Regions from separate parts of the Aeromicrobium wangtongii genome, predicted to be linked through region 2. Evidence: predicted binding sites of a transcription regulator. Region 2 holds the regulator's gene; each other region holds the start of a gene.
The links. The regulator LexA, encoded in region 2, represses DNA repair genes until DNA is damaged. The targets are predictions, from matches to a motif close to TCGAACANNTGTTCGA.

Region 1 (3,356 bases), 980 kb from region 2:
CGACGTCGACCGCACGACGCGCCTGGACTGGGACGCCCTGCGCGGCAAGGTGTCGGCTGGCATCCGCAACTCCACCCTCATGGCGATCGCGCCGACGGCGTCCATCGGGCTGGTCGCCGGGACGACGCCGGGCCTGGACCCCCAGTTCAGCCAGATCTTCAGCCGGGCGACCAGTTCGGGCAAGTTCTTGGAGGTCAACCGGAACCTGGTCGAGGATCTGCGGGCCCTCGGTCTGTGGGAGAGCGTCCGTGAGGATCTGCTGCGACACCAGGGGGACCTGTCGAAGGTCGAGGGGGTGCCGGCCGAGCTGCAGGAGATCTACCGCACGAGCTTCCAGCTCTCGCCGTACGCATTCGTCAACGTCGCGGCCCGTGCGCAGAAGTGGATCGACCAGGCCATCAGCCGCAATATCTACCTGCAGAGCCGGGACGTGGGGGAGATGGTCGAGCTCTACGCCAAGGCGTGGGAGATGGGCGTCAAGACCACGTACTACCTGCACATGATGCCGCGGCACACCGCCGAGCAGAGCACCGTCAAGGTCAACAAGGCTGCGCAGCAGACGCCAGCCGGGGGAGCGCCGCGTCGCGGGTTCGGGGCGGTCGCCGCCCCCGTGGCCGAGCTCGAGGTCGTGGACGGTGCCGCCTGCCCGGTCGACCCGCAGGAGCGACTGAACTGCGAGTCGTGCCAGTGAGCGGGGGCATCCTGGGCACCGGCATCCAGGAGGGGCTGCTGCTCAAGCCCGTCACCTACCAGTGGGCCATGGACCTGTACGACCAGGCCGTCGCCAACACCTGGTTCCCGAACGAGATCCAGCTCGGCGAGGACCTGGCCGACTTCGAGCGCATGAGCGAGGAGGAACGTCACGCGCTGACGTTCCTGATGAGCTACTTCAACCCGAATGAGCTGCTGGTCAACAAGGCGCTGGCCTTCGGCGTGTACCCGTACGTCAACGCCGCCGAGTGCCACCTGTACCTGGCCAAGCAGATGTGGGAGGAGGCCAATCACTGCATGAGCTTCGAGTACGTGCTCGAGACGTTCCCGATCGACCGTGCGGCGGCCTACGACTCCCACGTGTCGGTGCCCTCGATGGCGGCCAAGGAGGAGTTCGAGATCCACTACATCCGGCGGATGACCGAGCAGACCCTCGACATCTCCACGACCGAGGGCAAGCAGGACTTCGTGCGCAACCTCGTGGCGTACAACGTCATCCTGGAGGGCATCTGGTTCTACTCAGGATTCATGGTGGCGCTGAGCTTTCGGCAGCGGAACCTGCTGCGCAACTTCGGCTCGCTGATCGACTGGATCGTGCGCGACGAGAGCCTCCACCTCAAGTTCGGCATCAACCTGATCCTGACGGTGCTGGAGGAGAACCCGGACGTCGCGACCCAGGAGTTCGCCGCCGAGATCCAGCAGATGATCCTGCACGCCGTGTCGATGGAAGAGGCCTACAACCGGGACCTTCTGCCCGGCGGGATCCTGGGCCTCAACGCGGACTACATCAACCAGTACGTGCGCTACCTGGCCGATCGTCGGCTGGAGGAGCTCGGCTTCGAACCGCACTACAACGCGGCGAATCCGGCCAAGTGGATGGCCACGGCCAACGACACCCTGCAGCTGGTCAACTTCTTCGAGTCGACCAACACGTCGTACGAGGTGAATGCCAAGCAGGGCTGAAAAATCCTGTCATATCAGGGTATTTCGTGTGCAGAACCATTGTGGTCACGGGCGGACTCCGATAGAATCGAACATACGTTCTAGTCGCTTCGGAGTCCGTCCATGATCCTCGATCAACTGTCATCGGTCAGAGATGATCTGGCTGCGCTCGAGCCCTGGGCGTTGACCGGCGGCGAGGTTCGTGAGGTCGCCGTCGCGGTGGTGAAGGCGCGGACGTGCCTGGATGCGGCGTTGTCGCGGTTGGCGGGTTGCGCGGACGACATGGGGTTGGCCAAGGATGACGGCGCGACGTCGACGACGGTGTGGTTGGCGGGTGCGACGGGGATCAGCAAGGGCGAAGCCGCCAAGCTCGTCGGTCTCGCGCGGGTGAGCGGGGTCCAGGCCAGCCAGGCGGCCTGGGCAGCCGGTGACCTGTCCACGGATCAGGCGGCGGTGATCATGAAGGCCATCGACAGCTTGCCGGACTGGTGTGGTGACGAAGAGCGCGCGGATGCGGAGGCGCATCTGATCCGCCTGGCCGGCGAATACGGCCTGGACGACCTGAAGCGACTCGCGAACCGCGTCTTGGAGGTCATCGACCCAGACGGCGCGGACGAGCACCTCGGGGAGCAGTTGCGCAAGCAGGAGCAGAAGGCCTGGGACGCCACCCGCATGTCGGTCAAGGACCGCGGTGACGGCACCACCAGGGGGTCGTTCATCATCCCGCAGGCCGATGCGGACACGCTGCGCGCTGCGCTGGAGGGGATCATCGCCCCGCGCCGGACGGCGGCCAACGCCGAGCACCACGGCATGGGTGCGCAGGACTGGTTGGCGCTGGGTCGTGACCAGAAGCTCGGGCACGCGTTCACCGAGCTCATCACCCATTTACCGACCGGCGCGCTCCCTCAGTCTGGCGGCCTGGCCGCCACCGTCGCGGTCACCGTGGACGTGGACGACCTCCGCACCGGGCAGGGCGTCGCCGAGAACACCTCCGGCACCCACATGTCAGCCAGGAAGGCGCAGCGGCTGGCGTGCAACGCGCACCTCGTCGCGCTGTATCTGGAGAACGGAACCCGGGTCATCGACCACGGCATGACCAAGCGCCTCTACGACCGCCACCAGCGCCTCGCCCTGGCCGTCCGGGACAAGGGATGTGTGTTCCCCGACTGCGACCGGCCACCAGCCTGGTGCGAGGCGCACCACCTGAGCTTCTGGTCAGAAGGCGGACCCACAGACCTGAACAACGCAGCGTTGCTGTGCCACTTCCACCACTTCCTGGTCCACGAGGGCGAGTGGGAAGCGCGCATGGGTGCCGACGGGATCCCCGAGATCATCCCGCCACCCCGCATCGACCCAGAGCAGAGACCCAGGCGCCACGCCAGGTTCACCAAGCAGGAACCCCGCGCCGCCTGAGAGCAGGTGTCAGTTGCCGCCGGCGGGAAGCTCTTCGAGCAGGACGTCGGGGTGTTCGCGAGCGGCGTTGTTGGCCCGCCACTTGTCGATGAACAGCGCCAGGTAGGTGCCGTCCGTGCGCTGCAGGACCTCGCAGCCGCGGAAGCCACGCAGCTCCTGCGCGCCTTCGGCGTCGGTGCGCCGGGCCACCTGGTAGTCCAGGCGGGTGAGGCGGATCGGCGAGTTGAACTCGTTGGTCATCCGCTCCTCGACGACCTCGAACTGCAGCGGGCCGACTGCGGCGAGCACGG
Region 2 (3,356 bases):
CATCGACGCCGCCGGCGCCAGCGAGGCCGTCCGCGCGATACCGCCGCGCCAGGCGGGGAGGGTCTTGACGACGCGCGCGGTGCCGAACATCCCCACCAGCTCGGCGGCCACCTTCTCGGGCGTCAGCATGACGCCGGCCGCCAGCGCCTCGCGGGCCCCGCCTCGGACGTCGAAGCCGTCGACCATCGCGGTGGCGACGCCGTCGGGGCACACCGCGTGCACGCCGATCCCGTCGTCGTGCAGCTCGGCGGCCACCGAGGTGACGACGGAGAGGACCGCGGCCTTCGTGGCGGCGTAGACGCTCAGGCCGGGAACCGGTGCGTGCGCGCTGAGCGAGGCGAGCACACCGATCTCGCCGCCGGGGACGCCATCGCTCGCCTGGGCGCGGAACGCGTCGGTCGCCACCCGCAGGCCCCACATCACGCCGAGCACGTTGACGTCGACCGTCAGACGCACCTGCTCGTCGGTCAGCTCCGGCAGGTCGCCGTCGAAGGCAACGCCGGCATTGCACACCCACGCACCCAGCGGTGCGATCTCCCGCGCCAGATCGGCCACCGCCCGGTTCGCCGCCGGGTCCGTGACGTCCAGCGCCAGTCCGGAGTGCGCGCCGAGCTCGGTCGCGGTCCGCTGCGCACCCGCCGCGTCGACGTCGGTCACCAGCACGTCGTAGCCGCGCTCGACCAGCTCGGCGCAGATCGCTCGCCCGATCCCCCGCGCACCTCCCGTCACGACGGCAGATCGACGGGTTCCGGGACTCACGCGGGGCTGGCTCACGCCGAAAACCTAGGCCACCCCCTCGCGACACGCCATCGAACATATGTTTGAACATGCGCCCCGGTTCGGGATAGCCTTTCCCCATGACCGATGATCGCAACGCCGACGTCACCGAGCTGCCCGACGGCCCCGCCGACTCCTCGGGCCTCACCACGCGCCAGCGCAAGGTGCTGGAGTTCTTGCGCGACGAGATCGAGAAGCGCGGCTACCCGCCCAGCATGCGCGAGATCGGTGCAGCGGTCGGCCTGACCAGCACCTCGTCGGTCGCCCACCAGCTGCGGGCACTCGAGGGGCTGGGCTACGTCAAGCGCGATCCCAACCGTCCCCGCGCCCTGGAGATCTTCCTGCCGGACGTCCTGAAGGCACGCCGCTCGATGAGCGGCGCGCCCGAGGGTGACAGCGGGGTCGACGAGACCGGCATCGGCGACGCAATGCCCAGCGCGGTCAACATCCCGATGGTGGGACGTATCGCGGCCGGCGGTCCGATCCTGGCCGAGCAGCGCGTCGAGGAGATCTTCCCGATGCCCAAGTCGCTGGTCGGCGAGGGGACGCTGTTCATGCTGGAGGTCTCCGGCGACTCGATGGTCGACGCGGCGATCTGCAGCGGCGACTACGTGGTCATCCGCCAGCAGCCCGATGCCGAGAACGGGGAGATCGTCGCGGCGATGCTCGACGGTGAGGCCACGGTCAAGACCTTCCAGCGCAAGGACGGCAAGGTCTGGCTGCTGCCGCACAACGACGACTACTCCCCCATCGACGGCACCCACGCCACGATCCTGGGCAAGGTCACCGCGGTCATCCGGCGCGTCTGAGCACTGCCCCGACCGGACTGGCGGTCCCGCGAGGCGGGACCAACGATGAGGGTTTGGGGTAGTCCTAGCTACCCAAAACCATCATCCTGCGTCCCCCACCACGATCCGCACGCCAAGGCGGGACCGACGATGAGGGTTTTGGGCAGTCCTGGCTACCCAAAATCCTCATCGTCGGTCCGCCGCGCCGGTCAGGCGGGGTGGTTCTGGCGCGCCTGCCAGGCGCTGCGGACCATCTCCTCGACCGAGTGGCTCATGGTCCAGCCGAGGTCCCGGGTGGCCAGCTCTCCGGAGGCCACGATGCGCGCGGGGTCCCCGGGGCGGCGGTCGGCGATCTCGGGCTCGAAGTCGATGCCGGTCGCTGCGGCCACGGCGGTCATGATCTCGCGCACCGACACCCCGTCGCCGCTGCCCAGGTTGTAGACCGGCTCCAGGTCTTCGCCGGCCAGCAGCTTCTTGGCGGCGACCACGTGCGCGTCGGCCAGGTCGGCGACGTGCACGTAGTCACGCACGCACGTCCCGTCGGGCGTCGGGTAGTCGGTGCCGTTGATGCGCGGCGTGCGCCCATCGACCAGGGCGTCCAGGACCAGCGGGAACAGGTTGTGAGGGCTGGTGTCGTAGAGCTCGGGGACGGCCGAGCCGACCACGTTGAAGTAGCGCAGCGAGGTGTGGTGCAGGCCGAACGCCTTGGCGGCATCGCGCAGCAGCCACTCCCCGATCAGCTTGCTCTCGCCGTACGGCGACTCCGGCGTGGTCGAGGTCTGCTCGGTGACCAGGTCGACATCGGGCGTGCCGTAGACCGCGGCGCTGGAGGAGAACACGATCTTGTCGACGTCGGCCTCGTGCATGGCCCGCAGCAGCGCAACGGTTCCCTGGACGTTCTGCTCGTAGGTGTGCAGCGGGCGCTGCACCGAGACGCCGGCGTACTTGAACCCGGCCAGGTGCACCACGGCGTCGACGCCGTGCTCGGACATCGCCCGGGTGACGGTGGCCGAGTCCAGGATCGAGCACTCGACGAAGGGCACGTCGTCCGGCACGAACTCGCGGTGGCCGCTGGACAGGTCGTCCACGACGACACAGTCCAGCCCTGCCAGGCCGAAGGCACGCACGATGTGGGAACCGATGTAGCCGGCGCCGCCGGTCACGAGGACAGTCATGGCCCCAGCCTGTCACGGCCCGGGAACGGACGTTCCCGGGGCCGGTGGTCCGCCGTGATCACTTGAAGCGCAGGTGCCCCGCGTTGTAGGTGCGTCCGGCCTTGACCTTGATGTAGTGCTTGCCGGTGAACGTGCGGCCGATACCACGCCAGGAGTCAGCGTTGAGGGTGATCTTCCAGCGGCCCGGGGTCAGGCCGGCGACGTAGAAGTTGCCGCGGCCGTCGGTCAGGTCCGTGCGCAGGACGCGCTTGCCGTCCTGCGACGTCAGCGTCACCATCATCTCGGTGCCCGTCTTGCCCTTGACGCGGCTGACGTGGCCCTTGACGATGGCGCCCTTCTTGGAGATCACCCGGGTGCTCCGGCTGTTGCCGGTGCCCGAGATGTCGATCGTCTTGATGCCGCCGGCGCCCAGCGCCTTGCAGTGCGTCCGGTACATCCAGCCCTTGAAGCCGCGCGGCTTCTTGCCCTGCTCGGCGCTCGTGGCGGGATTGGGGTTGGCCCGACGGGCGATGCCCTCGAGTCCACTGTTCGCGCCGCCCGACAGCTTGCTCAGGTACGGGAAGGACTTCCAGCGCTCGGGGCCGCGGTCGAGGCCCTTGAAGTAGGTGTTGTTGTT
Region 3 (3,356 bases), 930 kb from region 2:
CGTGGCCGCGGCGCCGAACAGCAGCAGCGGGATGGCCGTGACGATGCCGGTGCCGATCAGCAGCATCATGTTGGCCGGTCCCTCGTGCCCGAAGGTCAGGTTGCCGCGCAGCTGCAGCACGATCAGGAAGGTCAGGGCGACCGGGAACAGGATCGCGGTCTCCATGCCGAGGCTCTCGAAGGCGCCGAGGTCGGCCTTCTTCTTGAGGAATCCGTAGATCGCGAACGAGAACGCGACCAGCAGCGCGACCCACGGCAGGCGGCCGTAGTCGATCGTCAGCACCACGACGGCGGCGGCGCCGATCGCGACGGCCAGCCACTGCACGGGACGCAGGGTCTCCTTCAGCACGAACACACCCAGCAGCACCGTCACGAGCGGGTTGATGAAGTAGCCCAGCGAGGTCTCGATGACGTGCCCGTTGGTCACGCCGTAGATGAAACCGCCCCAGTTGAAGGCGATCGTCACCGAGGCGATGCCCAGGATCAGCATCAGCCGGCGGTCACGGGCGATCGCGAGGATGGCCGGCCACTTGCGCATCGCGGTGATCGCCACGAGGACGAAGACCATCGACCAGACGAAGCGGTGGGCCAGCACCTCGAGCGATCCGGCGGGGTCGAGCAGCGGCCAGTACAAGGGGAAGAATCCCCAGCACAGGTAGGCGGCGACCCCGAAGCCCACGCCACTTCTGGAGTCGTTCACCAGCAGAGCGTACGCCTGGTGGACGATGGGCACATGACGGACATTCCCCGCTGGTTCACCAGCACCAAGGACGGCCACTCGCAGTGGTACGTCGACCGGTTCCGGCAGCTCGCTGCCGACGGTGCAGACCTCGGCGGCGAGGCGCGGCTCATCGACGCGGTGACGGCTCCCGGGTCGCGGGTCCTCGACGCCGGCTGCGGACCCGGACGCGTCGGAGCGGTGCTCCACGAGCGCGGCCACACCGTCGTCGGGGTCGACGCCGACCCGGTGCTGATCGAGGCGGCCGAGCAGGATCATCCCGGTCCGCGCTGGGTCGTCGGTGACTTGAGCAAGCTCGACCTGGACGAGGAGCCCTTCGACATCGCTGTCGTCGCCGGCAACGTCATGGTGTTCGTCGCGCCCGGCACGGAACGGCTCGTGCTGGAGTCGCTGCGCCGCCACGTGCGTCCCGGCGGACGGATCGTCGTCGGCTTCGCGACCGACCGCGAGCTCGCGCTGGAGGACTTCGACGCCGATGTCGAGGCGGCGGGGCTCGTCCTGGAGCAGAGATTCGCCACGTGGGACCTCGTGCCGTTCTCCGCGGACGCCGACTTCGCGGTGACGTTCCTGCGCGTCCCGTAGTGACACATTTACACTGAGATTGCAGGATATTTCTGGTGGGCAAGCATTGCGCTCGGAGCCGGATGAGCGATAGAATCGAACATACGTTCTAGTCGTTTCGGAGTTCTGTCCATGATCGTGGATCAGCTGTCATCGGTGAGTGATGATCTGGCCGCGCTCGAGCCCTGGACGTTGACCGGTGGCGAGGTTCGTGAGGTCGCGATCGCTGTGGTCAGGGCCCGGACGTGTCTGGATGCGGCGCTCTCCCGTCTTGCTGGGTGCGCGGAGGACATGGGGCTGGCCAAGGACGACGGAGCGACCTCCACGACAGTGTGGTTGGCGGGTGCGACGGGGATCAGCAAGGGCGAAGCCGCCAAGCTCGTCGGCCTCGCGCGGGTGAGCGGGGTCGAGGCCAGCCAGGCGGCTTGGGCTCGCGGTGACCTGTCGACGGATCAGGCGGCGGTGATCATGAAGGCGATCGACGCCTTGCCGGACTGGTGCGGTGACGAAGAGCGGGCTGACGCCGAGGCTCATTTGATCCGTCTCGCGGCGGAGTACGGCCTGGACGACCTGAAGCGGTTGGCGAACCGGGTGCTGGAGGTCATTGACCCCGATGGTGCGGACGAGCACCTCGGGGAGCAACTGCGCAAGCAGGAGCAGAAGGCCTGGGACGCCACCCGGATGGCGATCAAGGACCGAGGCGACGGCACCACCCGAGGCTCGTTCATCACCCCCAACGCAGCTGCCGACACCTTGCGCGCGGCACTGGAAGGAATCATCGCCCCACGCCGGACAGCGGCGAATGCCGAACACCACGGCATGGGTGCCGATGACTGGTTGGCGTTGCCGAGGGATCGCAAGCTCGGGCACGCGTTCACCGAGCTCATCACGCACCTGCCGACCGATGCACTCCCGCAGTCCGGCGGTTTGGCCGCCACCGTGGCAGTCACCGTGGACGTGGACGACCTGCGGACCGGTCAGGGAACGGCCACCAACACCTCGGGCACGAACTTGTCAGCCCGCAACGCCCAGCGTCTGGCGTGCAACGCCCACCTCGTCGCGCTGTACCTGGAGAACGGCACCAGGGTCATCGACCACGGCATGACGAAAAGACTTTACGACCGCCACCAGCGCCTCGCCCTGGCCGTCCGCGACAAGGGCTGCGTGTTCCCCGATTGCGACCGCCCGCCGGCGTGGTGCGAAGCGCACCACCTCAGCTTCTGGTCCGAGGGCGGACCGACCGATCTGAACAACGCGGCGCTCCTGTGCCACTTCCACCACTTCCTGGTCCACGAGGGGGAGTGGGAAGCCCGGATGGGAGCCGACGGGATCCCCGAGATCATTCCGCCACCACGCATCGACCCCGAGAGACGTCCTAGACGTCACGCCAGGTTCACCAAGCAGGAACCCCGCGCCGCCTAGCGGCATGAGGTGCAGGAACGGACTGGCGGTCGTAGCGTCGAGGGCATGACCGACAACGCACCCAAGACGTGGTTCATCACCGGGACGTCCCGCGGTTTCGGACGTGAATGGGCCGAAGCGGCCCTCGAGCGGGGCGACCGGGTCGCCGCCACCGCACGCAACACCGACTCCCTGGACGACCTCGTCCAGAAGTACGGCGACGCGATCCTCCCGATCGCCCTGGACGTCAACGACTGGGCCGCCGACTTCGCGGCCGTCAAGCAGGCGCACGATCACTTCGGACGTCTGGACGTCGTGGTCAACAACGCCGGTTACGGTCACTTCGGGTTCATCGAGGAGCTGACCGAGGACGAGGCCCGCGCCCAGATCGAGACCAACCTGTTCGGCGCCCTGTGGGTCACCCAGGCTGCGCTGCCGTTCCTGCGCGAGCAGGGCAGCGGCCACATCATCCAGGTCTCCTCGATCGGCGGCATCTCGGCGTTCCCGCTGGTCGGCATCTACCACGCGTCGAAGTGGGGGCTCGAGGGCTTCTCGCAGGCCCTGGCGCAGGAGGTCGCCGACTTCGGCATCCACGTGACGCTCGTCGAGCCGGGCGGCTTCTCGACCGACTGGGCCGGCGACTCCGCCTCGCACTC
Region 4 (3,356 bases), 300 kb from region 2:
CAACGCCCGCGATCAGGCCCACACGGCCAGCAGCATGCCGTTCATCTACCCGCACCTCGCACTGATGCCCGACGCCCACCTGGGCAAGGGGGCGACGGTCGGCTCGGTGATCCCGACGCTCGGCGCGATCATCCCCGCTGCTGTCGGGGTCGACATCGGTTGCGGGATGATCGCGGTCAAGACGCCGTACGTGGCCTCCGAGCTGCCGACGGATCGCCGGACGCTGCGCCTGGCGATCGAAAGGGCGATCCCGTTGTCCGCCGGGGTCGCCAACCGCGCGATCACCCGAGCGCACACCCAGGCGCGCGTGAACGAGCTGCGCGCCGATGCCGAGGCCGCTGGGTTCGACCCGGCCGACCGGGCGAAGAGCTGGGAGCTGCAGCTCGGCACGCTCGGATCGGGCAATCACTTCATCGAGGTCAGCCTCGACGAGGACGACCGGGTGTGGTTGTTCCTGCACTCCGGATCGCGCGGTGTCGGCAACAAGATCGCGCAGCGGCACATCGCGATCGCGCAGGAGCTGTGCCGCAAATGGTGGATCGATCTGCCGGATCGCGATCTGGCGTACCTCGTGGAGGGCACGGACGAGTTCGATGCGTACATCACCGAGCTGCAGTGGGCGCAGAAGTACGCGCTGCTCAACCGCGCGGAGATGATGGACCGGGTCGTGGCGTGCTTCGCGGACTGGGTCGGCACGGACGAGGTGGAGCGGCTCGAGGAGATCAACTGCCACCACAACTACACGGCCCGGGAGAAGCACTTCGGCAAGGACGTCTGGCTGTCCCGCAAGGGGGCGATCGACGCTTCCTCCGGCACGATGGGCCTGATCCCGGGGTCCATGGGAACGCGGTCGTACGTCGTGGTGGGCAAGGGCAACCCGGTTGCCCTGAACTCGTCCCCCCACGGGGCCGGGCGCGAGTACAGCAGGTCCAAGGCCCGCAAGCAGTTCACCCAGGACGATCTGCGGGTCGCGATGGGAGACATCGAGTACCGCGACACGGCGGCCTTCGTCGACGAGATCCCCGCGGCGTACAAGGACATCGACGTGATCATGCAGGACGCTGCTGACCTGGTCGAGGTTCGTCACACGCTGCGGCAGATCGTCAACGTGAAGGGCGACTGACCGGGGGAGGGGGCTGACGGGAGTCGGCCCCCTCCAGCGACGGTCACACCGGCGCGAGTTGGTGAGGTCGAGACGGGCGGGTAGCGTCCTCGGGTGAACGATCCGCCTTCCCCCGGAGCCATCTCATGCGCAGACCCCTCCTGATCGCCCTTTTCGCAGCCCTGCTGATCCTGCCTGTCGCGCCGGCGTCCGCGGCGTCCTCGGGCAAGATCGAGTCCGATGTCGTGAAGAAGACCAATGCCGAGCGCACCAAGCGCGACCTCAAGAAGCTCAAGGCATCCAGCTGTGTCGACCGCTACGCCGAGGCGCACGCCCGTCGGCAGGCCAAGGCGAAGCGGATGTTCCACCAGGACATCCGGGTCGTGCTCAAGAAGTGCCACTTGTCGCGCGTGGGTGAGAACGTCGCCTACGGATACACCTCGGTCAAGTCGGTCACGAAGGCCTGGATGAAGTCGCCCGGTCACCGCCGCAACATCCTGACCAAGTCGTACCGCTACATCGGGGTCGGAGCCGCGAAGGACTCCTCCGGCCGCTGGTACTACGCGCAGGTCTTCGGCGCCCGCTGATAGCGGTAGTTTTGGCCGCTTAAGTACTGAAATAACAGCAAATTAGTGCGGATGAGGCCTTGCGAGGGCAGACGCATGTCGGATAGAATCGAACATACGTTCTAGTCGCTCCGGAGCCCGTCCATGATCCTCGATCAACTCTCATCGGTCAGTGAGGATCTCGCCGCGCTCGAGCCCTGGACGTTGACCGGTTCGGAGGTCAAGCAGGTCGCGCTCGCGGTCGTGAGGGCGCGGACGTCGATGGATGCCGCGTTGTCGCGACTGGCTGGATGCGCCGAGGACATGGGCCTCGCGAAGGACGACGGTGCAACGTCCACGACGACTTGGCTTGCTGCCAGCGCCGGGATCAGCAAGGGCGAGGCGGCCAAGCTGGTCGGGCTGGCTCGGGTGACCGGGGTCGAGGCCAGTCAAGCGGCTTGGGCTCGCGGTGACCTGTCCACCGATCAGGCGGCGGTGATCATGAAGGCGATCGATGCGTTGCCCGACTGGTGCGGGGACCAAGAGCGGACCGATGCCGAGGCGCACCTGATCCGCCTCGCCGGCGAGTACGGTCTGGACGATCTGAAGCGGCTGGCGAACAGAGTCCTCGAAGTGATCGACCCCGACGGTGCCGATGAGCACCTGGGTGAGCAGCTGCGCAAGCAGGAGCAGAAGGCGTGGGACGCAACCAAGCTGTCGATGCGGCGGCGGGGTGATGGAACCACGCATGGGGCGTTCACGATCCCCGATGCGGATGCCGACACCCTGCGGGCGGCCCTGGAAGGGATCATCGCCCCACGTCGCACGGCGGCCAATGCTGAGCACCACGGCATGGGCGCCGATGACTGGTTGGCGTTGCCGAGGGATCGCAAGCTCGGGCACGCGTTCACCGAGCTCATCACCCACCTGCCGACAGGGGCGTTGCCGCAGTCCGGTGGCCTCGCTGCGACTGTGGCCGTCACGATCGATGTTGATGACTTGCGCACTGGCCAGGGAACAGCGACCAACACCTCCGGCACTCCGATGTCAGCCCGCAAGGCCCAGCGTCTGGCGTGCAACGCGCACCTCGTCGCTCTGTATCTGGAGAACGGCACCCGGGTCATCGACCACGGGATGACCAAGCGCCTCTACGACCGCCACCAGCGGTTGGCGCTGGCCGTACGTGACAAGGGCTGCGTGTTCCCGGACTGCGACCGCCCACCGGCGTGGTGCGAAGCCCACCACCTCAACTTCTGGTCAGAGGGCGGACCGACCGACCTCAACAACGCAGCCTTGTTGTGCCACTTCCATCATTTCCTGGTCCACGAAGGGGAGTGGGAAGCTCGGATGGGAGCCGACGGGATCCCCGAGATCATCCCGCCAACCCGGATCGACCCCGAGCAGAGACCCAGACGCCACGCCAGGTTCACGAAACAGGAACCTCGCGCCGCCTAGGACCGGACGGCACATCATGGTGATGCGGGGCGCGCGGTGCTAGCGTCGGCTCACGACCGACCCACGGAGTCGACATGAATCTCGCTGAGCTCATGGACAACGTCTCGAAGCCCTATGCGCTCCATGTGGATGAGCACGGCGAACGCCTGGTGGCGATGCGACTCGCTGATGACTGGGAGGTCGGATTCCGGCTCCACCGCCGCGGTTCGGATCGCTCCTGGAGCGTCCTGGAGATCGCGGTCCGCCCGCACGGC

Region 1: the regulator LexA is predicted to act here: its motif matches at 1,742-1,757, upstream of NQV15_RS06470 (HNH endonuclease signature motif containing protein).
Region 3: the regulator LexA is predicted to act here: its motif matches at 1,396-1,411, upstream of NQV15_RS15690 (HNH endonuclease signature motif containing protein).
Region 4: the regulator LexA is predicted to act here: its motif matches at 1,778-1,793, upstream of NQV15_RS09705 (HNH endonuclease signature motif containing protein).

What each region holds. Positions count from the first base shown of each region.
Region 1 is NZ_CP102173.1:1,274,315-1,277,670, forward strand. Features, by position in the region: gene NQV15_RS06460 (ribonucleoside-diphosphate reductase subunit alpha) at 1-691, shown strand, start outside; gene NQV15_RS06465 (ribonucleotide-diphosphate reductase subunit beta) at 688-1,674, shown strand; gene NQV15_RS06470 (HNH endonuclease signature motif containing protein) at 1,777-3,066, shown strand; gene NQV15_RS06475 (peptide chain release factor 3) at 3,076-3,356, opposite strand, start outside.
Region 2 is NZ_CP102173.1:2,256,104-2,259,459, forward strand. Features, by position in the region: gene NQV15_RS11060 (SDR family NAD(P)-dependent oxidoreductase) at 1-774, opposite strand, end outside; gene lexA (transcriptional repressor LexA) at 858-1,586, shown strand; gene galE (UDP-glucose 4-epimerase GalE) at 1,775-2,740, opposite strand; gene NQV15_RS11075 (selenium-binding family protein) at 2,799-3,356, opposite strand, start outside.
Region 3 is NZ_CP102173.1:3,185,829-3,189,184, reverse strand. Features, by position in the region: gene rarD (EamA family transporter RarD) at 1-699, opposite strand, end outside; gene NQV15_RS15695 (class I SAM-dependent methyltransferase) at 733-1,320, shown strand; gene NQV15_RS15690 (HNH endonuclease signature motif containing protein) at 1,432-2,721, shown strand; gene NQV15_RS15685 (SDR family oxidoreductase) at 2,767-3,356, shown strand, end outside.
Region 4 is NZ_CP102173.1:1,958,451-1,961,806, reverse strand. Features, by position in the region: gene NQV15_RS09715 (RtcB family protein) at 1-1,123, shown strand, start outside; gene NQV15_RS09710 (CAP domain-containing protein) at 1,249-1,689, shown strand; gene NQV15_RS09705 (HNH endonuclease signature motif containing protein) at 1,930-3,102, shown strand; gene NQV15_RS09700 (hypothetical protein) at 3,177-3,356, shown strand, end outside.